DNA from 2 places in the Priestia sp. YIM B13491 genome. Region 1 is predicted to be linked to the other one. Evidence: a T-box and tRNA genes for the amino acid it is inferred to sense, from the RefSeq annotation. Region 1 holds a T-box; the other holds one or more tRNA genes.
The links. A T-box is a leader RNA that pairs with one kind of tRNA and senses whether it is charged. The one in region 1 lies ahead of thrS (threonine--tRNA ligase), so its partner is inferred to be a tRNA-Thr.
Positions count from the first base shown of each region.

Region 1 (12,036 bases):
TCATTTTAATGGCTATGCTAGGTTCTGCTTTTATAACTGTTCAAGTTCAATCTCGCATAAAATCCTTGCCTATTATGACCTTTAATTCTTTTTCGATGTTAAGTGGAGGCGCTTGTTTACTGATTGTTAGTTTATTTGTGGAAAATGGAAATCGCACTTTCTCGGGGATTAGCCTTATCTCATTATTATACTTGGCCATTATAGGGTCGGTCGTAGGGTTTTCTATTAATATTTATTTATTAAAAAAATGGCATATATCAAAAGCAACAGCGCATTTATTTATTTCACCGGTTATCGCCTTATATGTAGGATTTGTCTTTTTAGGTGAAACATTAAACAAACAGGTCTATATAGGTACAGCGTTTGTAATAGCAGGGGTTATATTTATTAACTTGAAAAAGCAAATAGAGAACAACACAAATAACTCTACTCTTACATCATCTAAATCTAAAAATATTTCTGCTAAGTAGCTGTTCTAAAAAAGGAGTGTTTTAATCATGTTAACAAAAAATCATACTCAAAGTTTAGTGGAGTTATTAAACGATAAAATAGTACCTGCTCTATATGAGATAAGAAAATATCAGGGCCCAAATGGAGAGGTCAAAAGAAATTACGAAAAAGCTAGAGAGCTCTTATTAAAAGTAGTTGCTGAAACTGAAACAATATATAACTCTTTAAATTTACCTGAAGTGTGGAATGCATTAAAAAATGACGTATGTGATTGGATTAAAAGAGGACTCGATCAAGCTCCTTATTTTGATCAAACGTTAATTGCTTATAGCCCGCCTGCAAACGGGGAGGCGACGTTCTTTTTAGGACCGATTGTAACGCCTAATGGCCCTACAAAAAGAGGATTTTATTTAGAAGCCTTTATCGCTGTTCGCGATGAACCTGAAATCATGAAATCCATCGAAGCAGACCTTCCTCATCCTAAAAATGGATGTGAATCTTTAAAGCTGTTGGCTGGTACTCAAGGATTTATGGAAGGGAAGTGTATTGTGTTTTTCCCTGAGAATGTAAAAACAAAAGAAAAGGTAACAAGTCAAAACTTCGCGATATTTTTCTTTAATAAATTTCACAGCATATACAATGAGGATACATTAAAAAGAGCGTCTTCTATCTTTCCTGATTTCAACTTTAAATCTCATACTATGAATAGAGAAGACACTTATCAGGCAAGGGTAATATGGGGATATTTGCATGATTATTACCATCACTGCGGAAACAAACCTTTTGACCAACATATACAGGCGAAAATGAATTTTTTTGCAGGCATACTAGAAGAGGTTAAAGTAGATTGCCAGACGGTGCTGACTCTTCATAAAAGAAAATATCCTTTTTGGGAAGAGATAACGGAATTTGTTCTCTTTGAACGACTTTTAAGATACCCTAGTCAGCATAATGCACCTCGAAACTTTGATTCTGGAACAGGTTTTTTTCTTTTTAGCTGGCTAGTTGCAAACGGGCGTTCAATATCCCGAAAAGGAGACCATGCTTACTTAGATTTAGACATATGCTTAAAAGAACTGGATCTTTTAGTAAAAGAAATTGAAGAACTTGAAACGATTCAAAGTGACCTTGACTATAAAGAAGAAGCTGAACATTATGTTCGAAAATACTTATTACCTAGTGAGAACGATGATAAATTTATTATCCCGGACAATTACTTTATTAATCAGCAAAATAAAAAGATTGAAGTTCCATACTTACTATTCAATGACCATAATCTTTAAGGAGAAGGTGCACTAGTGACTGCTTTGCATTTAAGTAAAATAGGAAACAAAATGACTAATAAAGTAGGCGTTCGCGCTATTATGCATGACATCCAAGAAGTGCTCAATTCCAATCTCAATCAATATATGAATTTAAGCGCTGGCAACCCCGCCATCCTCCCTCAAGTTTATGAAATGTGGGAAGAAGCTTTAAGAGATATTGTGAACGACAAACAATTAAAAAATTTGATTAGCCAATATGGTTCTAGTTACGGTACGCATGAATTAATTGATTGCATAAGAGAATACTTCTTTACGAATTATCGTATTAAACTGGACAGAGAACAAGTCTTGATCACGTCGGGAAGTCAAAATCTCTTTTTTTTAGCTTTAAATTCGTTTTGCGGTACAAGTAAAGAAGGAAGAGTAAAAAAAGCATTAATACCTATGCTGCCAGATTACGCTGGGTATAGTGGAGTCGCGCTCGAGGAAGGTGTAATAGAAGGAATTCCTCCTATCCTTTCAAAGCTTGATCGTCATACGTTTCGCTATGAATTTAACAAACAAGCATTTAAAGATAAAATAGCTCAGGACCCAGACATCGGAGCTGTTGTATTATCAAGACCTAATAACCCAAGCGGCAACATCCTTTCCGAAGAAGCCGTACAGCTTATATCCCAAGTTTGCAAGGACTATCACATTCCATTGCTAATTGATTCAGCTTACGCACCGCCTTTTCCTGCTATTAATTTTATTGAAATGGATCCAATCATACAGGATAATATCATTCACTGCATGAGTCTTTCTAAAGCCGGATTGCCTGGAGAGAGAATAGGAATTGCTATAGGAAAAAGTGAGTTCATAAAAGTAATGGAAGCATTTCAATCAAATATTTTGATTCACTCTTCTAGGTTAGGTCAGCGAATGGTGGCTAGCACCTTAAAGGGCGGGCAGTTAGCCGGAATTTCAGCTGACTATATAAGAACTCATTATAAACAAAAACATGACTATTTAAAAAATCTTTTAACTACACGTATGCCGGATAATATTCCTTGGTATTTGCACAAAGCGGAAGGTTCGTTATTTGGCTGGCTTTGGTTAGAAGGTTTGCCTTTCAGTGATAGCGATCTATACAATAGATTAAAAGCAGAAAACTTGATTGTAGTACCAGGCGGCTCATTCTTTCACGGCAGCCAATCTTCTTCTCACAACCGGGAGTGCATTCGTATAAGTCTTACTGCTACAGATGAGGAGTTAAAGAAAGGAATTGATATTCTTTCTTCAGTAGTTAAGGAAATATACAGTTCAAACTTTATATTTTAAACAGAAAAAATAGAATTTCTTTAAGATTTAGAAGTGCAACTCATACGTAATCATAAAGGATTCTTTATAAGCTAAAGATTGTTTAAAGAAGACAATAACATCCAATTTCTTTTGGAATTGGATAATTTTTTGCAATGAAAGACTCCTATATTTCTGCTAGCATATGAACCACGTCAAGAAATAGCAAGGAGGCTTTTTATTTTTATGATAAAGAAACTAGTAATCGCTATAGCGATGCTTATCCCAAGTTTTGGTGCAGGTTACTCAGCATTTGCTGCAGCGCCCGCTCATGAACAGCACGTTCAAGTAAATAAAAATGATAAAGAATTATTAGCTCGTCTCGTATCAGCCGAAGCCAAAGGAGAGCCTTATGCAGGTAAAGTAGCCGTGGCAACAGTTGTATTAAATAGAGTCGACAGCAGCAAATTCCCGGACACTGTAAAAGGCGTTATTTATCAAAAAGGTCAGTACAGTCCGGTCAGCAACGGTCAAATTAATAAACCTGCAGACAAAGATTCAAAAAAGGCTGTAGAAGAAGCAATTAACTTCCAAGGTCAAGGAAAAGGTTCATTATTCTTCTTTAATCCTGATAAAACGGGAGATCAATGGCTGCGCCAAAAACAAGAAACAATTAAAATAGGAAATCATGTATTTGCAAAATAATAAAAAAGCTAATGGCTAGCTGCGCGCTGCTATTAGCTTTTTTAGTTATGTACATAAAATAAACAGTAGAACAACCTTTAAAATTAGAATTTTATGGTAAAATATAAAAAGTTATTTGTAATTAAAAATATGAGGTGATAACGTGAAAGAGAATATGATGTTTGCTTGGATAGCTTCATGGTTAGCTCTTGCTGGTCAGCTCGTTTTTTTTATGGGAGTAGCGCTTTTTACAGGGGATTGGCGCTACATGATGTGGAGTTTTATGATAAGTATAATTGTAGGTATACCTAGTATCATTGGCACCTATAAACGAAATCAGCAGCTAAAAGCTTACAAGAAATAAGGAATATCGTATTGAAACGAGTTATGAAAGACTTAGAGAAATCCTCCAAGTCTTTTTTTGTTTGGGTATAAAAAGATATGAACCGTACTCCGTTCTTCTAAAAAAAGTGCTTTTTACATAGTTTATCAATACAGAAAATTTGATAAACATGCGGAGGAGTAAACATGCAGAAACAGCCTAATTTTTTGTTGATTATCGTGGACGAGGAGCGGTTTCCACCCTTATATGAAAGTAAAGAACTAAAAAAGTGGCGAAAAAAACATTTAAAAGCACATGAATTTTTAAAACAGCATGGAATGGAATTTACCCGTCACTACGTCGGCTCTACAGCTTGTTCACCAAGTCGAGCTACATTGTTTACAGGGCAGTATCCTTCCTTGCACGGAGTTACGCAAACGCAAGGTATCGCAAAGAAGTCACAAGATCCTGATATGTTTTGGCTGCAGCCTAATACCGTCCCGACGATGGGAGATTATTTTAAGCAGGCTGGGTATCAAACCTTTTATAAAGGAAAATGGCACATTTCCGATGAGAACATCTTAATTCCAGGAACACATAATGTTTTTTCCAGCTACCAGATGCAAACAGGAATACCGGATCCGGAAAAAGAATGCCTCTATCAACGCGCTAATAAGCTTGAAAAGTTTGGTTTTTCAGGGTGGATTGGTCCAGAACCGGAAGGGAGAAACCCGCACAATTCTGGTTCATCTGCGGCCGTTGGAGTGAGCGGACGAGACGAAATATATGCAGAGGAAATCATAGAGCTTATTCAACGATTAGAATATCAAGCGACTGAGCAGCCTTGGCTCATGGTAGCTTCGTTTGTGAACCCGCATGACATTGCGCTGTTTGGAGCGATTACCAAACACCTTCCTATGTTTCAGTTTTCTATTGATGAGACGATTCCGAACATCGATCCGCCGCCTACCATTAGAGAATCTTTACAAACAAAGCCTAGTGCTCAAAGCAGCTATAAATACATCTATCCAAAAGCGCTGCAGCCAACACCAAATTCTAGCTTCTACCGGCGCTTGTATTATCAGCTGCAAAAAAATGTTGATACACAAATTTTAAAAATTCTTCGGACCATGGAACAATCTTCGTTCTATGAAAATACAATTATTATTTTTACGTCTGATCACGGTGATTTGCTCGGAGCTCACGGGGGACTACATCAAAAATGGTACAACATGTATGAAGAATCTATTCACGTTCCGCTTCTCATTCACAACAAATGTTTGTTTACCAATTATCAATGTACAGACCTGATGACTAGTCACGTTGACTTGATCCCGACAATGCTTAGTTTAGCTAATATCGATGCTTCCGCTGTTCAAAAGCAATTACAAAAAAGTCATACGGAAGTACATCCATTTGTTGGGCGAGACCTGTCAGGTATACTTCGAGGAGAATCGTCTCTTGAGCAAGACCAAACACCGATTTTCTTCATGACGGATGATGACCCGACAAAAGGACTTCACCAAACAAATTTTTTAGGAGAAAGCTACCCGTCAGTTGTTCAGCCTAATCACATTCAAGCGGTCATTGTCGAGTTTTCGTCAGCGGCAGGAAAGGAAATTTGGAAATACGCTCGCTATCATGATAATCCGCAATTTTGGTCAGCAGCTGACGAAAAAGATGAATTCATTCACGGAGAGCAATATGAAGATTACCCTGTAAGTTTTACTACCCTTAAAACAACCCGTGTTCCTGATCAAATTGAAATGTACAATTTGACCAAGGATCCGTTAGAAACAGTAAATCTGGCTCACCCGTATTTTTCGACAAATGAAACAAGGAAAATTCAGCGGCAGCTTGATGTTATTCTTAAAGAACAAGTTAGGAAAAAACGGATTTTTCCGCAAAGTGGAAGCATGCATGATGAGCTTTTGTCTAAAGATAGATAAAAAATAGTTTCTATGGATTCAAGTTAAATATTTGTGTGAGCAGAAAAAGGTGTATTTAATATTTTAGTATATAAATTAAAAACTTGATGATACTTGTGTTAGGTTACTTGTTCTGGTTTGGGGTAGTATTGGTTTCACTTCATTAATTCTGCTTAGATAAAACAAATAAGGACTTATAGCATCTTTCTTTTTCGCCTTTATTGCTGTGAAAATAGAGGTAAAAATAAGAATGGAATGTAGTCGTTAATAGTATAATAAAAAACTTTTTCAGTCCGTGTATTCTTAAGTAACTTTTCAAAAATTCAAGCATAAAGTAATTCTATACCATTTGAAAAATAAAAATTACTTCTTGACTTTTGTTAAATTTATACACTATAATCGCTTTTAACAACTAATAAACAGTATTTGGCAATGAAAAGGACACGAATTAGATGCTGTTTTCTTCGCAGAGAATAGGGCCACTGGCTGAGAGCCCTTAAGAAATCATCTAATTTACCACCTTAGAGCTATTGCAGGGAACGTGCATAACTGAAACTGCAATCGGTAAAACCGTTATCTTTTTAAGCGTAAAATACGTATGGGTATTTTACGGAATTAGGGTGGTACCACGGCCGCATTCGTCCCTTCACTAGGGATGAGTGCGGTTTTTTTGTAGAAAAAAGAATATACAAGCAATGAAAAGGACATGAATCATTTTTGAATTTTCTTTACAGAGAGTAGGGTCACTGGCTGAGAACCCTTAGAAAACGAAATGAATTTACCACCTTGGAGCTGCGGCGGGGAATGTGTATACACTGAAACCGCACCCGGTAAAACCGTTATCTTTTTAAGCGTAAAATACGTATAAGTATTTTACGGAATTAGGGTGGTACCACGGCCGCATTCGTCCCTTTACTAGGGATGAATGCGGTTTTTTTGTTGAATAAAAACATATTGGAGGAATGAACATGTCAAAACAAATGGAAGCAGAAAAGCGAAATCATCAAAAGTTAGGTCAAGAACTGGAGCTGTTTATGTCAATGGAAGAAGCTCCTGGTATGCCGTTTTTCTTACCTAACGGAATGATTGTTCGAAATGAGTTAGAAAATTACTGGAAACAAAAGCATTATAAAGCAGGCTATCAAGAAATAAAAACACCCATCATGATGAAACAGGAGCTCTGGGAACAATCAGGGCACTGGGAGCACTATCATGAGAATATGTATTTTTCAAATGTTGACAAACAAAACTATGCGATTAAACCGATGAATTGTCCGGGAGCCATTTTATTGTTTAACAGCAAGCGAAGAAGCTACCGAGAACTTCCGATTCGATACGCAGAGCTTGGATTAGTTCATCGTCACGAGCTTTCTGGGTCTTTAAACGGCTTGCTAAGAGTCCGTTCATTCACACAGGACGACGCTCATTTATTCGTAAAGCTCAGTCAGATCCAAGCTGAAATTAGCCGCATTCTAGCGTTTATCCATGACTTTTACTCACATTTTGGCTTCGATTACAAAGTGGAGCTATCCACACGACCTGAAAAATTCATGGGAGATATTGAAACATGGAACCAAGCAGAAAAGGCGCTTCAATCTGTGTTAAGTGAAAAAGGCTTAGACTATCAGGTAAATGAAGGAGACGGAGCTTTTTATGGGCCGAAAATCGATTTTCATATTTTAGATTCCTTAGGTCGCAGCTGGCAGTGCGGAACAGTTCAGCTTGATTTCTTAATGCCGGAGAAGTTTGACTGTATGTATATTGGAGAAGACAATAAACCGCATCGTCCCGTAATGATTCACCGCGCTATATACGGTTCCGTTGAACGATTTATGGCCATCTTGATTGAACATTACGAAGGTCAATTTCCTCTTTGGCTGGCTCCTGTTCAATTTAAGCTTTTGCCTATTGCACCGCCGCACGTGGAATATGCATATAAAGTGAAACACGAGCTGGAGTTAAAAGGGTATCGTGTTGAAGTAGATGATCGCATTGAAAAAATAGGGCTGAAAATTCGAGAAGCAGAAATGCTAAAAGTTCCTTATATGGCTGTGATAGGAGATAAAGAAGTGGAAAATGAATCGCTTGCTATGCGAAAGCACGGGAAGAAAAATATAGGAACAGTAAGTGTGGAAGAGGCAGCTGTACACTTGAATAAAGAAAAGAATTCAAACAGAGTGTATTGAAGCTATTTACCTTACTAAATAGAAAAATCCGATTTTTTAAGTCGGATAGTGATTCCCTTCATTTTGTCTCACACCAAAATGAAGGGAATATTGAACTAGAAGGGTATAAGATAATATATATCAGCAGTATAACTTTTGCCTTAGACAAACGCCGGTATTTTATAAAAAAATTTATCTTATTCCATTCGAATCGTTTGTACGGGATGAAGCTGAAGCCTCACCTGATGGTTTGTTCATGTTTTGCTGCTCTCGCTTCTTTTTAGAAGGAGAGTAAAAAAGAAATTTAAACATAAAGTATACTCCTAATGCTAGTAAAATACAGCCAATAAGTAAGTTAATCATCTTTCTCCGCCCTTCATACACTTCAGTTTTCATCATTATAACACCCGGTAAGATAAAACATTCATCGTTCTGTAAATAATCTCTATGTCAGGAATTTATATCTGAAGATAGTTAGTAAAAAAATATCTAAAAATATATAAAATAATTTTTTAGAATATTATTTTTATTCAAACTTATTATACGTACGCACAATGATAATCTCTTTATTTAGTTTATAAATCCAAAACAGAGCAATACTAAGAAATCGCTTACAAAAACTCTTGAAATATATATAATGATATTAGTATACTAATAGACAAGTTAGTAAATATTTCTATATAATTACTTCTGTATCTGAAGTGAAAACGCGCAGCCCAATGGGAAAAGAAGTTATTTTCAAGTTTTAATGGATGAGTGGCAACAGAGAGGAGAGAGTGCAATGGGAAAACTATTTAAAAAGAAGTCAATCGAGCAATTATTAGAACAAAGTCAAAACAAATCTCTAGTCAAAACATTAGGAGCATTCGATTTGACTCTTCTTGGTATTGGAGCCGTAATCGGAACGGGGGTTTTGGTATTAACAGGCTTAGTAGCTGCTAACGATGCTGGACCAGCCGTTATTTTTTCTTTTATATTGGCTTCTATTGTATGCGGTTTTGCAGCGCTGTGCTATGCAGAATTTGCTTCAACTATACCTGTATCTGGTAGCGTTTACACCTATACATATGCAACCATCGGCGAAGTGGTAGCACACTTAATGGGCTGGACGTTGCTTTCGGTCTACTTGTTAACAATGTCAGCAGTAGCAAACGGCTGGTCTTCTTATTTTAACAACTTTTTAGAAGGATTTGGTTTTTCACTGCCAAAAGAATTGATTACAATCCCTGCAAATGGAGGTCTAGTAAACCTTCCTGCTATTTGTATTACGCTTCTTATTACATGGCTGCTTTCAAGAGGAACAAAAGAAAGTAAAAAAGTGAACAACTTTATGGTGCTTGTTAAATTGTTTATTATCCTTCTTTTTATTATTGTAGGAGCTTTTTATGTAAAACCGTCTAATTGGACACCTTTTATGCCTTATGGAATTGAAGGTGTTGTGAAAGGGGGTGCGGCCGTATTTTTTGCTTTCTTAGGTTTTGATGCCTTATCTACATCAGCAGAAGAAGTAAAGAATCCGCAGCGTAATTTGCCCATTGGAATTATTAGTTCACTCGTGATCTGCACGATTATTTATGTAGCAGTATGCCTTGTTATGACAGGGGTTGTTTCTTATAAGGAACTGAACGTTCCAGAAGCAATGGCCTATGTTCTTCATTCAGTAGGACAAAATGCAGTGGCAGGAATTATTGCTGTAGGAGCTGTCATTGGAATCATGGCTGTTATTTTCGCCTACATTTATGCAGCAACACGCATTTTATTCTCAATGAGCCGTGACGGCTTGCTGCCAAAAGCATTTGCTAAAACAAATGAGAAAACAGGAGTTCCGACTCTTTCCACTTGGCTAGTAGGGATTATCGGAGCGTTAATTTCAGGGTTTATTGATCTAAAAGAACTTGCGAATTTAGCAAATATCGGTGCTCTTTTAACTTTCGGCATGGTGGGCGTCAGCATTATCATCTTACGTAAAACGCATCCAACTTTAAAACGCGGATTTACAATGCCGTTTGTCCCGATTTTACCAATTTTATCTGTATTATCTTGTTTATTTTTAATGATTAATCTTCCTAAAACAACATGGCTGTATTTTAGCATATGGATTGTGCTTGGTATATTTGTGTATATAGGTTATTCTCGTAAACACAGTCGATTAACAAGTAAAGAAATGAAAAAAGCGAGCTAGCAAAAAAAGAGCCTTTCATCCAAGAAAGGCTCTTTTTTTGCTTTTTGTTCAGTTGTTAGACAGTCAGGACGATTGTTCACTATGTTTTTTGCGTGTTTCCACAATAAAAAGACAAGTGCTAATAACAAAAGCCGTTCCTACAAAAATGGCGCCAACCCAAGGAAGTGAAGTAAGTCCCATATGGTTAATAATTACGCCTCCGAAAAAGGCGCCAAAAGCATTTCCTAAGTTAGCAAATGAGTGATTCGAAGTAGAAGCTAAAGCAGGTGCTTCCTGTGCTAAGTTCATAATTTTCACTTGAATACCAGGCATTACAGCAAAGGCTGCTGCTCCCCAGAAAAACAGCGTGATAATAGCTGCTGTTGGGCTTTTAACGGTAAACGTAAAAATAGTCAGCACAATACAAAGAAAAGCAAATATACCTACAACCGAAGGCATTAACTTCCAGTCTGCTAGCTTCCCTCCAACAACATTTCCGAGCGTAACGCCGCATCCATATAATACAAGTATCCACGTAACACTATGTTCACTTACTCCTGTAACGTCTTCAAGAAGCGGTGTAATGTACGTAAATACAGTAAATAAACTGCCGCATCCTATCGCGCTTAAAAGAAGCATCACAAGAAGTTTTGGTTGAGTAAAAGCAGCAAACTGCTGTTTTAGACCCGTTAATTTGTCTTGACCAAGCTTTGGGATAAACAGAATAATACCGATAAATGCAATAATCCCCATGATCGTAATAGCCCCAAACGAAGCTCTCCAGCCTAAGTGTTGGCCAATGAATGTTCCCACAGGAACGCCAATGATATTTGCAATGGTTAAACCTGCCATCATCGTTGCGACAGCACTTGCACGTTTATGAGGTTGTACGAGCCGTGAAGCAATAACAGCGCCTACTCCAAAGAAAGTACCGTGACATAATGCCGTAACTAAACGAGCTCCCATTAAAATTCCATAGCTGGGTGCAATAATAGCAATTGCATTTCCGAGAATAAATAAAAGCATAAGTAAACAAAGCAGAAGCTTTTGAGGAAGTCGATGAGTAAAAATGGTTAAAATTGGCGCGCCGATTGCTACTCCTAAAGCATAGCTTGTAATTAGCTGTCCAGCAGTCGAAATGCTAACATGAAGGTCTTCCGCAACGTTAGGCAGTATCCCCATAATAACAAATTCCGTCATTCCAATAGCAAAAGCTCCAAGAGTCAATGAGATGAGAGCAATTGGAAAGGAATCTTTCTTACTGACCTGCTCATTAGCATGCATTGTATTCATGTGTGATCACCCTTTCTGTGTATAAAATTTATATCTCCTTGAAAAGAAGTCAATTACTAATAATACTTAAGTGAGGGGGCTTTGACAACCAAAAAAGCTGATGTAAGCGGTATCTTTCGAGATTTCTATTTATCTTTATCATATATGAAGACAGTCAGACATAAATTTATTGACAGAATAAAGTTTAGTCCTATAAACTATTTTTAAAGTCGAATAGTTTATACCTATAAACTAAATGAGCAAAGGAGGGAAAGAAGTGACAAAAAGCAAGTTATATCAAGCTGTAGAACTTTTTGAAGAAGTGCTGTTTGTAGGAACAGAAGTAATTCATAGAGAGCTCAGCCATAACCTCTTTGAACATGTCTCTAGGCAGCAGTTTGATTTGTTAAATAGTTTAATGATTAAAGGTCCATCTTCACCTGGCAGTCTTGCTGTCTTGCAAGGTGTTCATAAAAGTGCTATTTCGAATCGAATCAAAAAGCTGCTCGAA
Region 1 is NZ_JBHZOR010000004.1:579,659-591,694, forward strand. It holds gene ACFX4E_RS17925 (DMT family transporter) at 1-470, shown strand, start outside; gene ACFX4E_RS17930 (DUF6421 family protein) at 498-1,733, shown strand; gene ACFX4E_RS17935 (valine--pyruvate transaminase) at 1,749-3,035, shown strand; gene ACFX4E_RS17940 (cell wall hydrolase) at 3,240-3,698, shown strand; gene ACFX4E_RS17945 (hypothetical protein) at 3,841-4,041, shown strand; gene ACFX4E_RS17950 (sulfatase family protein) at 4,206-5,948, shown strand; T-box leader at 6,351-6,576, shown strand; T-box leader at 6,614-6,842, shown strand; gene thrS (threonine--tRNA ligase) at 6,896-8,113, shown strand; gene ACFX4E_RS17960 (hypothetical protein) at 8,285-8,488, opposite strand; gene ACFX4E_RS17965 (amino acid permease) at 8,874-10,274, shown strand; gene ACFX4E_RS17970 (MFS transporter) at 10,338-11,546, opposite strand; gene ACFX4E_RS17975 (MarR family winged helix-turn-helix transcriptional regulator) at 11,803-12,036, shown strand, end outside.

Region 2 (12,036 bases), on a different contig from region 1:
AAACAAATGGTATATAAAATACTCGAAGAAAATAAGTTTCAGCAAAAGGCCTTTCATGTAACAATTAAATTCCTGCCCGAAAAACAAGCAAAATAGACTTGTCTCGGCCAGGAAATTTTTTTGTTAAATTGCTTTTTCATTGGCGGCTGGAATACTCTCTGGGAGAGAAATTTCAGCATTTTTGGGCTGATACGCAATTTTTCCGTCCAGCACATCATTTGCTTTTTGTAGATCTAATAAATTTTCCCATTGTGCGATAATAAAAGCAGCTACTGCATAACCAATAATATTAACTGTGGTCCGGTAATTACCCATAAAGCGATCAGGAGCGAGCATCAGAGCAACGGCTGCTACGGGAATGGATCCGGTTGCTGCTGCAGTAGCAGAGAGAGCAACAAAGGCTGAGCCTGGAATGCCAGCCATTCCTTTAGATGTAAGAAGAAGAACACCAAGCATTAAAAGCTGATCAGTGAGGCTCAAATCCACGCCCGTTGCTTGTGCTAAAAAGACGAGGGCGAGAGACAAGTAAATGGAAGCACCGTCTAGATTAAACGAATAGCCCGTAGGTACAACAAGGCCAACGACTGCTTTGTTGCATCCTGCTTGTTCGAATTTATCCATGAGCTGCGGCATAACGGCTTCAGTGGAACCCGTAGCAAATGCCAGCATAATTTCTTCTCGTATATATAGAATGACTTTCCACAAACTTAATTTTAAATAGATTCGTAAAATAACAGCTAAAACGAGAACAAATGCGAGACAAGCAATTGTCATAGCGATAAATAGCTTTCCGAATGCAGCAAGTGTTCCAAGACCGTACTGACTAACTGCAAATGCCATGGCACTAAACGTGGCAAGAGCCGTTAATTTCATAATGTATCCCATAATTTTAAACAACACATCATTTACTTTTTCCAATACATTTAAAAGGGTCTCTGCTGTTTTTCCACCTATATGGACAAGCGCGATGCCAAACAAACAAGAAATTAAAAGCACTTGAAGCATGGAGTTGCTTGAAAAAGCACCAACTGCACTGTCTGGAATCATATTAAGAAAAAAATCACCTTCACTCGGAAGTTCGGAGCCGTTAGTCTTCGCGTCTACTTCGCTTGTGCTTAAGCTTGAAGGATCAACATTCATACCGGTGCCGGGATTCATTACGTTTGCTACTAATAGACCGATCAATAGAGCGAATGTTGTGACAATTTCGAAGTAAAGAATGGTTTTTCCGCCGATACGCCCAACTGTTTTAATGTTTCCAACCTTGGCAATTCCAACAACGACTACTCCAAAAATAAGAGGAGCAATCAGCATTTTGATAAGCTTAATAAAACCGTCTCCAATCGGTTTCACAGCATTTCCAAAGCTTGGCCACAGATATCCTACGGCTATTCCAAGTACAATTGCCATCATAATTTGAAAGAAAAGACCTTTATAAAAAGGTTTTTGCTTACTTTTTGCCGCTGCTTGTGTCATGTGTTCTCCCTTCGTCGTACAATTTTTTAAATATCACAATAGATGTTATGTTTTTTTACATTTTAACGTAAGGTTGTTTGGAGTGTCATTGGTCTCTTTGACTAAAATTCAATAAAAATATTAGTTGAAGTGTATAAGAAGGGAAGGGAAGTGGTTTAAAACATTATTATTTTTAATGCAGATCTTTAAAAAAACTAATAAAAAGCACATGCAAAGGCATGTGCTTTTTATTAGTTAAATTAATTTAATTCCGCTAATTAGAATGATGGTTGCCATAATGGCTTGAAGCGGTCTTGAAGGCACTTTCGTTGATAAACGGCTTCCGATTAACACACCTGGAATAGATCCAGTTAATAGGTTAGCAGTCAACATGTAATCCACGCTTCCAAAGCTTGCATTTAAAATACCAGCCACCGTAACTAGAAGAAACGCGTGTGCAATATCAGTTCCAACCAGCTCAGATGTTTTGAGCTTAAATAAGTACAGCATCGCAATCGCAAATAATGAGCCCGACCCAATCGATGTTAGTCCGACAATGAATCCAAAGACTACGCCAATTCCGATTGTTAATCCTTTTTTCTGATTTAAGTCCATTTCTTGAAACCGATTTGGACGAATTAATTTATCAAAAAAGACGCGAAAGATAATTGAAATGGCAACCAGTGTCATGACGTATCCAAGAGCGTGCTTAATAATCGTTTCTTGATGCTCGTGAAAAGATGGAAATGCATGAAGTGTGACAATAGCCAGCACAGCGCTCGGAATACTTCCGAAGGCTAAATATTTTGCTAATTTAAAGTTAATGGTTCGCTGTTTGTAGTGCTGAGCGACTCCGAATAATTTTGTGATAGAATTGTAGACAAGATCTGTTCCTACGGCAATGGAAGGGTTAATGCCGAGAACAATCAGTAAAGGTGTTAATAAAGCGGCACCTCCAACCCCCGTTAAGCCTACAAGGGTTCCAACGAATAATCCCATTAAGGTAATTGATAGTTCCATATTTCGTCCTCCTACTCTCAAAACCAAGTACATTGATCTGATTATAGAGCATTGTAGCTCATATGTAAATAAAATTCTGAATATTTTTAGTGAAGTTGAAAAGGTTTTCTTAGCCTTCACTATTTTAGGGAACGGACGATAAAGTGATAGGAAGTTGTAAAAAAGTAAATAGAATACGTTTATTTATCTATGATTACGCTCTAATTTGTGTTACAAATGTAAATGCAATAAAAGAGTTTATTTTTATCTCATTTGAAAGACCGGTGAATGCATGAGTTTTGTCACGAAAGATTTGTTAATTAATTTTTTATTTATTTTATTGGCGCTGTTTTTAGTACAGATGTTTTATTTAATCAAGTATGCTAAAAAAATTCATTGGTGGAAAGATCGTTATATCGCGGTATTTCCGATTTTAGCTATTACCTTCTGCCTTTTGTTTCCGGTTAACGGAGCTTATGTCCCGGATGACTATCGAATGGATCTTCGAAGAATTCCTTATATTTTAGGAACGTTATATGGAGGCTGGCCGCTAGGAAGCTTGCTTTTTGTCTTTATTTTACTGCTGCGCTTGCTAATTGGCGGGTATGATGTAGGGTTTTTATCAACATTAATTGCTCTTCCGATTTTATCCATTCCTTTATTTTTCCTAACAAAATACTTTTTACATTTCTCATTAAAAAATAGAATTATCGTGAGCACCTGTCTTAGTATAATCGGTTCTTTATTAGCTATGCTTGTATCTATTTTTGTCTTGCACGTCACAAGCATTCCTATTAGCGTGTGGGTTCAATTCGCGATTTTAGATGTAGCAGGCATGTTTGTAATTACCATACTGTGGGAAGCGATACGGGCAAATTTACTAGTGCTGCAGCGCCTGATGAAAGCAGAGAAACTAGAAATTGTCAGTCATTTAGCTGCCAGCATCTCTCATGAAGTACGAAATCCTCTAACGGCAAGCAGAGGATTTATGCAAATGCTGCAAGAAGATGAAAAAGAACCTGCTAAAAAACGCTACATTTCCATTGCGATTAATGAACTAGACCGCGCAAAAGAAATCATTGATGATTACTTGCTGTTTGCCAATTCTGCACCAGAACGAAATGAAAAAATGAATATTTCAGAAGAGATCCATCACGTCACCCATATTATGACTCCTCTTGCTAATATGAATGGAGTCGCGATTGATTTTACATTTGATGAAGAAGTGAAGTGCTTCGTAATGGGAGAAAGAAGAAAGCTTCAGCAGTGTTTAATCAATTTATTTAAAAATAGTATTGAAGCGATGCAAGACGGAGGCACGTTAACTATTAAAGTAGGAAAAGAAGGCGGAGCTGTTATTGTGGATATTATTGATACGGGCTGCGGCATGACGCAAGAACAAATCAACCGGCTAGGTGAACCGTATTTTACAACAAAAGAAAAAGGTACGGGACTTGGAACGATGGTATCTTTCAGCATTATTCATTATATGAAGGGAAAAGTGAGTGTGTCTAGCGTAAAAGGAAAAGAAACGTGCTTTTCACTTGAGTTTCCACTTTGTGAATAAAAAGGTCGGGACAAAAGTTATTTAGTTGAAGGAAGATCCGAATGCGTTTGATTCTTGAGGGAGAATCAAACGCATTCGGATTTTTTCATTGGCAGGGTAAATGTAGGTTTCATCTATTTAGTCGCTTCTAGCGGTTGATGGGAGGGCAAGGCGAAGACTCCTGCAGGAAAAGCGGCACAGGTGAGAGCCCACAGGAGCGTACGCGACGAGGAGGCTTACCGGCCGCCCGCAGAAAGCGAAGTCTTGCACGGAAATTAACTGCGATGTCTCAAGCGATTCAGCTCATGTATCCCATTTATTCGACTTTAAATTGGAATGATTTAGTTACGTCTTAATCTCTTTTTAATGAAGTTCACTCACATACTGATCAATCATCGTCTGTAAATCCTCTAGCGTTGTCTTACTTTCGTCGACAGACAGCTGCTTTAACGATTGAAGGGCACTATCAACAACAAACTTGCGGGGATTTGATTGTTTAAACAGCTCTTCTTCAATAAAACTAATAAGCTCTGTGCATTTTTGACGTTCGAATTCATCCGTAAATTGTTTGTGAACCTGTTTTTTTAAATCGATAAGTGCTGCGGAAATGTCCTGTTCTATTTGATTTTTAGTATTGGGGCAAGATGGAAGCCATTCTTTAATCGTTTGCGGATCGAGCAAAATGTCTCTTGAATTTGCTACTTCGTCTACAAGAGGAAGCAGGCGCTTGACACTGTAGCTTATGATCTCATGCGGGTCAGTATTTGTGCCGTTAACCATAAAATTATAGTGAAAGTTGCGATGAAGCATGCCAAGAAACATAATTGCACAATCTAGCAGGTACGGTTTCTTTTCTTGTCCAAATAAATCAATGAACCGCTTGTAAACCCAGTTTACTTCAACAAACTGGGTTTTTTTTATGTATGCTTTTAAATCGGGATCATTGGAAACAAATACTTCTTCAAGTAATGTGAAAAATTTATGTTTATGATGGTTTTTCATCTGTGCATCAATCTGTTTAACAAATACATCTACATCGGTCAGGCTTTTACCAACCAGCAGCTGATTCCGCTCTTGTTCAATTGTTGTATGAAGCCAGGTGAAAACAGCGATTAATAATTCATTTTTTGAAGAAAAATAGTTGTAGAATGTTCCTTTCGAAATGCCGCTATAATCAATGATGTCTTGAATAGATGTAGCTTGAAATCCTTTTTCAACGAAGAGATGGTGTGCATTTTTTACAACTTGCTCTTTTCGGTTATTCATTATTATCACCTGAATGTAAAATTAGACTCATGGTCCAACTTTATGATACATGATTTAAAACGTTTACACAAATGTTCTTTTCAAAAAATGGACGATATCACGACAATATATTGATATAAAAGGATTATAGAACTGAAAAAGTCGATAAAATAAAGGACATGAACACAAGATTTTTCGCTTGCATAAATTGAACTCACAGTATAATATACTCTATGTAGAACATATGTCTAAAAAAATGAACTTAAAGTATAAGGAGGTATAATAATGAGTCAATCGATAAATCAAATGGAAAAGCCCCCTTATGGCATAATTGCTATTTTGTTAATTGGCGCTTTTATCTCATTGTTGAATGAAACGTTATTAAATGTGGCGCTTCCGTCTATTATGAAAGACTTAGATGTGACAACGTCAACTGTCCAGTGGCTTTCTACTGGTTATATGTTAGTGAATGGTATTATGATTCCAACTACCGCTTTTTTAATTCAGCGCTATTCTGTCAGAGGCTTATTTTTAACGGCGATGACTTTATTTACAGCAGGAACAATACTTGCCGGTGCTTCGCCCGTATTTTCGGTCTTGTTAACCGCTCGTATTATCCAAGCATCAGGCGCAGCCATTATGATGCCGCTTTTAATGAACGTATTGCTCACAAGTTTTCCGTTAGAAAAACGCGGAGCTGCGATGGGGATTTTCGGTTTAGTTATGATTTTTGCTCCGGCAATTGGTCCTACCTTATCAGGGTGGCTAATTGAACACTATGAGTGGAGAATGCTGTTCCACCTTGTTACGCCAATCGCTGCAATTGTATTAATAGGGGCTTTCTTTCTATTAAAAGACAAAAAAGAAAAAGTGGAAATCAATTTGGATTTTTTATCTCTTTTGTTATCTACAATTGGATTTGGAGGACTTCTATACGGATTTAGCTCGGCAGGGGATAAAGGCTGGGATTCTGTGGAAGTGTACGGCACGATTATCGTAGGAGCTGTGGCTCTGATTTTATTTATTACGCGTCAGTTCAAGCTTAAAACACCTATGCTTGAATTCCGCATTTTTAAATATCCAATGTTTGCTTTATCATCAACGATTTCAATGGTGATCACAATGGCACTATTCTCAGCCATGCTGCTAATGCCAATTTATGTTCAAACGGTACGAGGCATTTCTCCGCTTCATTCAGGATTACTAATGCTTCCAGGTGCGCTGCTAATGGGCGTGATGTCACCGATTACCGGGAAATTATTTGATAAATTCGGAGCGCGTGCACTAGCTGTAACGGGTCTAACGATTACAGCCGTTACGACGTATTTCTTCAGTAACTTAGAGCTTGATACGACGTATACAACGCTCATTACGCTTTACACGCTTCGCATGTTCGGAATGTCTATGGTGATGATGCCGGTTATGACAAACGGATTAAATCAGCTGCCGCAGCGCTTTAATCCTCATGGTACTGCGATGAATAACACGCTTCAACAAGTATCGGGAGCTATTGGTTCGGCTCTTTTAGTAACGGTGATGTCAAACCGTACAGCTACGCATGCAAAAGAGCTCGCTCAAGATGCAATGAGCGGAGCGGGAGCAGCGAATACAACCGCAGCCGGGGCAGCTCAAATGAAAGAACAGATTGGGATGCAGGCAATGGTACAAGGGATTAACGATGCGTTTGCCGTCTCAGTAGTACTAGTGGTGGTTGCCTTAATTCTTTCATTGTTTATGAAACGCGCAATGCCGGCAAGTGAAGATGAAGTGGTAAAGGAAAAAGCAGGACGCGAGCAGTTTGCTAAATGAAAAAGAAATCCCCGCTGAGACAGCGGGGATTTCTTTAGCTTGTATATCTAAAGCTTAAGCCCATTTTCTTTAATAATTTCCGGTAGCCGATGGACGTTTGATCAGCCATAATATGCGCTTCCATCTGCAGGTCTAAAGGCAAGTCTTCAGGTTTTTGGTTTTCAACCATTTCACGGTCTTCGTCAAAGACCCGAAGGTTAAAGTCATACACACCTTCAACGGGAGAATCTTTGTCAAAGTTTCGAGCGATTGGTGCGAATAAACGTGTTTCGCGGGCTGAAATAGGAGAGACTGCATTCATAATCCACAGCTCTGCGCCTTCTGGGAAGTATACTTTTAGCGTAGCTGTAAACGGCGGATAAACATCAAAGACGCGAAGCCATTTAAAATCAGGTGGATTTAAATGCTGCTGTTCTTTGGAATAATTGCTCACGGTGCTTGTATATTCTACATGAAGCCCATAATCTGTATCGCTTACTTTATATTTAGGCACAAAGGCGTTGTTTCGATCACCAAATGTGTCCGTGTGAACCCAGGCAAAATGAGCTACGTCTAAAAAGCCTTCCATTTGACGACCGGCCGAACCCATGATATCAAAGCTCGGACAAACAATCTGCTGAAAATCAGGATCCTCCCACGCATCGAAGTAAGGCAGGTTATCTTGTTCTCCTGTCAGGGAAGTCCACACTAATCCAAATCGTTCAATAACTGGATAGACGGCCATACACAGGCGGGGAGAAATGTTGGCATCAGGGTGAGCTGGAATCGACGTGCATGCGCCGTCCGTTGCATAGCGGAAGCCGTGGTAAGGACAGACAATTTCATCATCTTCCACCCAGCCCATGCTAAGCGGGGTGCCTCGGTGAACGCATAAATCACGAGCCGCTACTACTTTGTGTGTGGTACGGTATAGAACTAGATTTACATCTAGCAGTTTTACGGACGTTGGTTTCTCTGTTACATCACTGCAGCGTGCGACGGGGTACCAATACTTAGCGAGCGTCGTCCAATCTTCCAGGCTGAACGTGCAGTCTCTTGGGTAGGGAGTTGCCGTTTTTGATTTTGTCATGGTTGGTTGTTGTTCCATCTATTTTCTTCCCTTCTTTTGTAAGCTCTTTTACTAAGGGTAATATAAAAAAAGAAAATTCACACAATTTATGTAAGGAGTTCTAACATAAAATATGGAACTTTGTAGAAAGTGAGAATTTCAGAAGACGCAAATTAGAGAATATATCAATAAAAAATTTAAAAAAGCGCTTCCTAAATGAATTTAAACGTGATATAATTTTCCAAGACGCTGGTGTAGCTCAGTAGGTAGAGCACTTGCATGGTAAGCAAGAGGTCGCAGGTTCGATCCCTGTCGCTAGCATACTAAAAAACCTTCTTTCTTGTTGAAAGAAGGTTTTTTTATTTGTGTCGGCTTTAAAATTATTCTCCAAATTATTCTTTCCTGCCTTGTGAAAACTTTAACAGTTTGATAGCCTTACTAGGAGGCTGTGAGAAAATATGTGTATCTTTTCCACTATGTCTTATGAATCATATTTAGAAATATTCTTAAAAGAATGTTTATTGCCTCTAAGTGTTGGGTACACGAAACTAGGGGTTAAATTTCAACAGGGAGTGTGAACGATAATTTGATTACGTTTAAGAATGTGTCAAAGCAATATCCAGACGGTACGACCGCCGTGAAAAATATTAATCTAGAAATTAAGGAAGGAGAGTTTTTCGTTTTAATTGGTCCGAGTGGGTGTGGGAAAACAACCACCTTAAAAATGATTAACCGTCTTCATGATATTACCCAAGGAGAACTATACATAAAAGATAAGCTCGTATCGGACCACAACATACATGAGCTGCGCTGGAACATTGGTTATGTTCTGCAGCAGATTGCTCTTTTTCCTCATATGACCATCGCTGAAAATATAGCCATTGTACCCGAGATGAAGCATTGGAAGAAAAACAAAATCAAAACGCGCATTGATGAACTGCTTACCTTGGTAGGACTAGACCCAAAGCAGTATCGAAACCGAAAGCCGTCTGAGCTCTCAGGTGGCCAGCAGCAACGTGTAGGTGTAGCACGTGCCCTCGCAGCTGATCCCCCCGTTATTTTAATGGACGAACCCTTTAGTGCCCTCGATCCGTTAAGCCGCGAACAGCTTCAGCAAGATGTTATTAGCTTAAAAGAAAAAATCAAAAAAACATTTGTATTTGTTACGCACGATATGAGCGAAGCGATGACGCTTGGAGATCGTATCTGCCTAATGAAAGACGGGGAAATTGTTCAAGTTGGAACCCCAGAGGAATTCATTCAAAAGCCTAAAAATGAATTTGTAAAAACATTTATTGGAAATCAAGGAAATGCTTTATTTGAGACATTGGATATGTTTGTCAAAGAAAGTGAACAGCCAGACGTAGAACCTACTGAAGAGCTAGCTTCAACCGCCACTGTTCAGCAGGCAATGGACGCCCTTTACGACCATGAAGCAATAGCCGTGAAAAAAGGGAGCAAACGCATTGGCGTTGTAACGCGCAAAACTCTATTAGCGTTTCTTTCTGATAAAACGAAAGAAGGAGGAACGCTGTAATGAATGCACTAAGCACATTATTAGATCAACGAGGAGATGCACTGTTTCAAGCTCTTCTTGAACACATTCAAATTTCAGTACTGGCCCTTGTTATCGCCGTATTAATTTCAGTGCCGCTCGGACTGTACTTAACGAGGCATGACCGCATTGCTGAACCGATCATTGGTGTAACAGCCGTACTGCAAACCATTCCTTCACTCGCTTTATTAGGATTACTGATTCCTCTTGTCGGAATTGGAACCTTTCCCGCGGTTATTGCACTGTTTTTATATTCGCTTCTTCCTATTGTACGAAATACATATACCGGAATTAAAGAAGTGGACCCATCTTTAATTGAAGCATCCAAAGCCATGGGGATGAACTCATGGAGACGATTAATTAAAGTAGAACTTCCTCTAGCGCTTCCTGTCATTATGGCCGGAATTCGCACAGCGATGGTACTCATTATTGGTACAGCAACAATCGTGGCTCTTATCGGAGCGGGCGGACTCGGAAGCTTAATTTTGCTTGGTATTGACCGAAGCGATAATAGTTTGATTTTATTAGGAGCCATTCCAGCAGCATTATTAGCGCTTATTTTTGATGGAATTCTGCGAACGATTGAACACTCAGCTAAAAAAGGGTCCAAAAAACGCTCGTTTATTATGATCCTCGTATTAATACTCATTCTTGTTTCTCCGTTTGCAGCGATGAGCGCAACAAAACCAGACCTTGTTATCGGAGGGAAAATTGGTGCAGAACAAGATATTTTAATTAATATGTACAAAGAATTAATTGAAGATCAAACCGATATGAAAGTAAATCTTCGTTCGTCGCTTGGGAAAACGGTATTTGTATTTGAGGCTCTGCGTAACAAGGAAATTGATTTGTACCCTGAATATACGGGTACAGCCATTGTGACGCATCTAAAGGAACAGCCGGACAGCAAAGATGAAACAGAGGTGTACAAGCAGGCAAAAGAAGGATTTCAAAAGAAATTCGGCCTTGTCTATTTAGATCCAATGAAGTTTAATAATACGTACACATTGACCGTGACAAAAGAATTTGCCAAAGAAAACAATCTAACGACTGTTTCAGATTTGGCAAATGCAACAGATAAAGTAAAAGCAGGATTTACGCTTGAGTTTAAAGATCGTGAAGACGGCTATGTAGGCATTCAAAAAGAATATGGCCTTACCTTCCCGAATATTAAAACGATGGAGCCGAAGCTTCGCTATCGCGCTGTAGAAAAAGGCGATATTAACATGCTTGATGCTTACGCAACGGACCCTGAAATCAAACAGTTTGGTTTAAAAGTCTTAAAAGACGATCAGCAGTTCTTCCCTCCGTATCAAGGAGCGCCTGTGCTTCGTGAAGATACGCTAAAAGAGCACCCTGAACTGAAAAAAATCTTAAATCAACTGGGCGGTAAAATCAGTGATGACGAAATGCGTGAAATGAACTATCAAGTAAATGCGAAAGGAAAAACGGCTGAAGAAGTTGCTCATCAATTCTTAGTGAAAAAAGGATTAATTAAAGAGTAAAAACGAAGAAACAGAGCTAGGACAACAGTATGTTAGTTGAAAGAAGATCCGAATGATGAATCGTTCGGATCTTTTTAGTTTAGTTGTTTCTAGCAGTTGATTTCCCTTCAAGAAGTGATCTATACTCGATTATTTACTCCATTCGTCCGTCTTTAGATTGGCGTGATTTTGTTATGTCTCAATCTCTTTTTAATGCGAGAGAAGCATTAATGAAAACGAGGTTTTATGAACAAGCTAAAGGTACCGAATTTGTTTTCTGATGGAAGGGAGGCGCTTTTATGAATTCATTTTTTACGTGTCATTCTGTACAACATTCCTTTCAGCTTTTTTCAGTTGAACATCTTGTAACTTTAGCCATTATCGTGATCATAGGAGCATTTATTTTTTTGTGTCGAAAGCAGCTGCGAAAAAAGAGGTTTGTGTTTATTTTGCTTTCACTCATTCTAATTGCTTCAGAAACAGCCTACCAGGCTTGGGAAATCGGATGTCATCGGTGGTCTGCTGAAACTTCCTTGCCTCTTCAGCTCAGTGATATAGTCGTGCTGCTGGCTGCTGTTATGCTGATAACCAAAAGCAGGTTTCTTTTTTATTTTGTGTACTTCGCCGGAATCAGCAGCTCTGTTCAAGCGATGATTACCCCAGACCTTGGCGGCTATGCGTATGCCCAGTTTCGCTATGTGCAGTTTTATGTATCGCATGGCGGTGTGGTACTTGCTTGCTGTATGCTAATTGCTGTCTGCAAATATGAGCCAACGTTTCGTTCTTTATGGGTAAGCGTAGTAGTTGTTAATCTGTACGGAGGTTTTATCTATGTCATGAATCGTTTACTCGGGGCGAATTATTTATACATGATGAAAAAGCCAGAGCACGCTTC
Region 2 is NZ_JBHZOR010000001.1:951,758-963,793, forward strand. It holds gene ACFX4E_RS04855 (hypothetical protein) at 1-96, shown strand, start outside; gene ACFX4E_RS04860 (cation:dicarboxylate symporter family transporter) at 124-1,476, opposite strand; gene ACFX4E_RS04865 (sulfite exporter TauE/SafE family protein) at 1,711-2,475, opposite strand; gene ACFX4E_RS04870 (ATP-binding protein) at 2,747-4,021, shown strand; gene ACFX4E_RS04875 (hypothetical protein) at 4,159-4,356, shown strand; gene ACFX4E_RS04880 (TetR/AcrR family transcriptional regulator) at 4,364-5,266, opposite strand; gene ACFX4E_RS04885 (DHA2 family efflux MFS transporter permease subunit) at 5,531-7,054, shown strand; gene ACFX4E_RS04890 (aromatic ring-hydroxylating oxygenase subunit alpha) at 7,089-8,141, opposite strand; tRNA gene ACFX4E_RS04895 (tRNA-Thr) at 8,351-8,423, shown strand; gene ACFX4E_RS04900 (ABC transporter ATP-binding protein) at 8,689-9,639, shown strand; gene ACFX4E_RS04905 (ABC transporter permease/substrate-binding protein) at 9,639-11,162, shown strand; gene ACFX4E_RS04910 (YwaF family protein) at 11,441-12,036, shown strand, end outside.
Region 2: it encodes a tRNA-Thr, which carries the amino acid that the T-box ahead of thrS (threonine--tRNA ligase) is inferred to sense. The anticodon was not compared.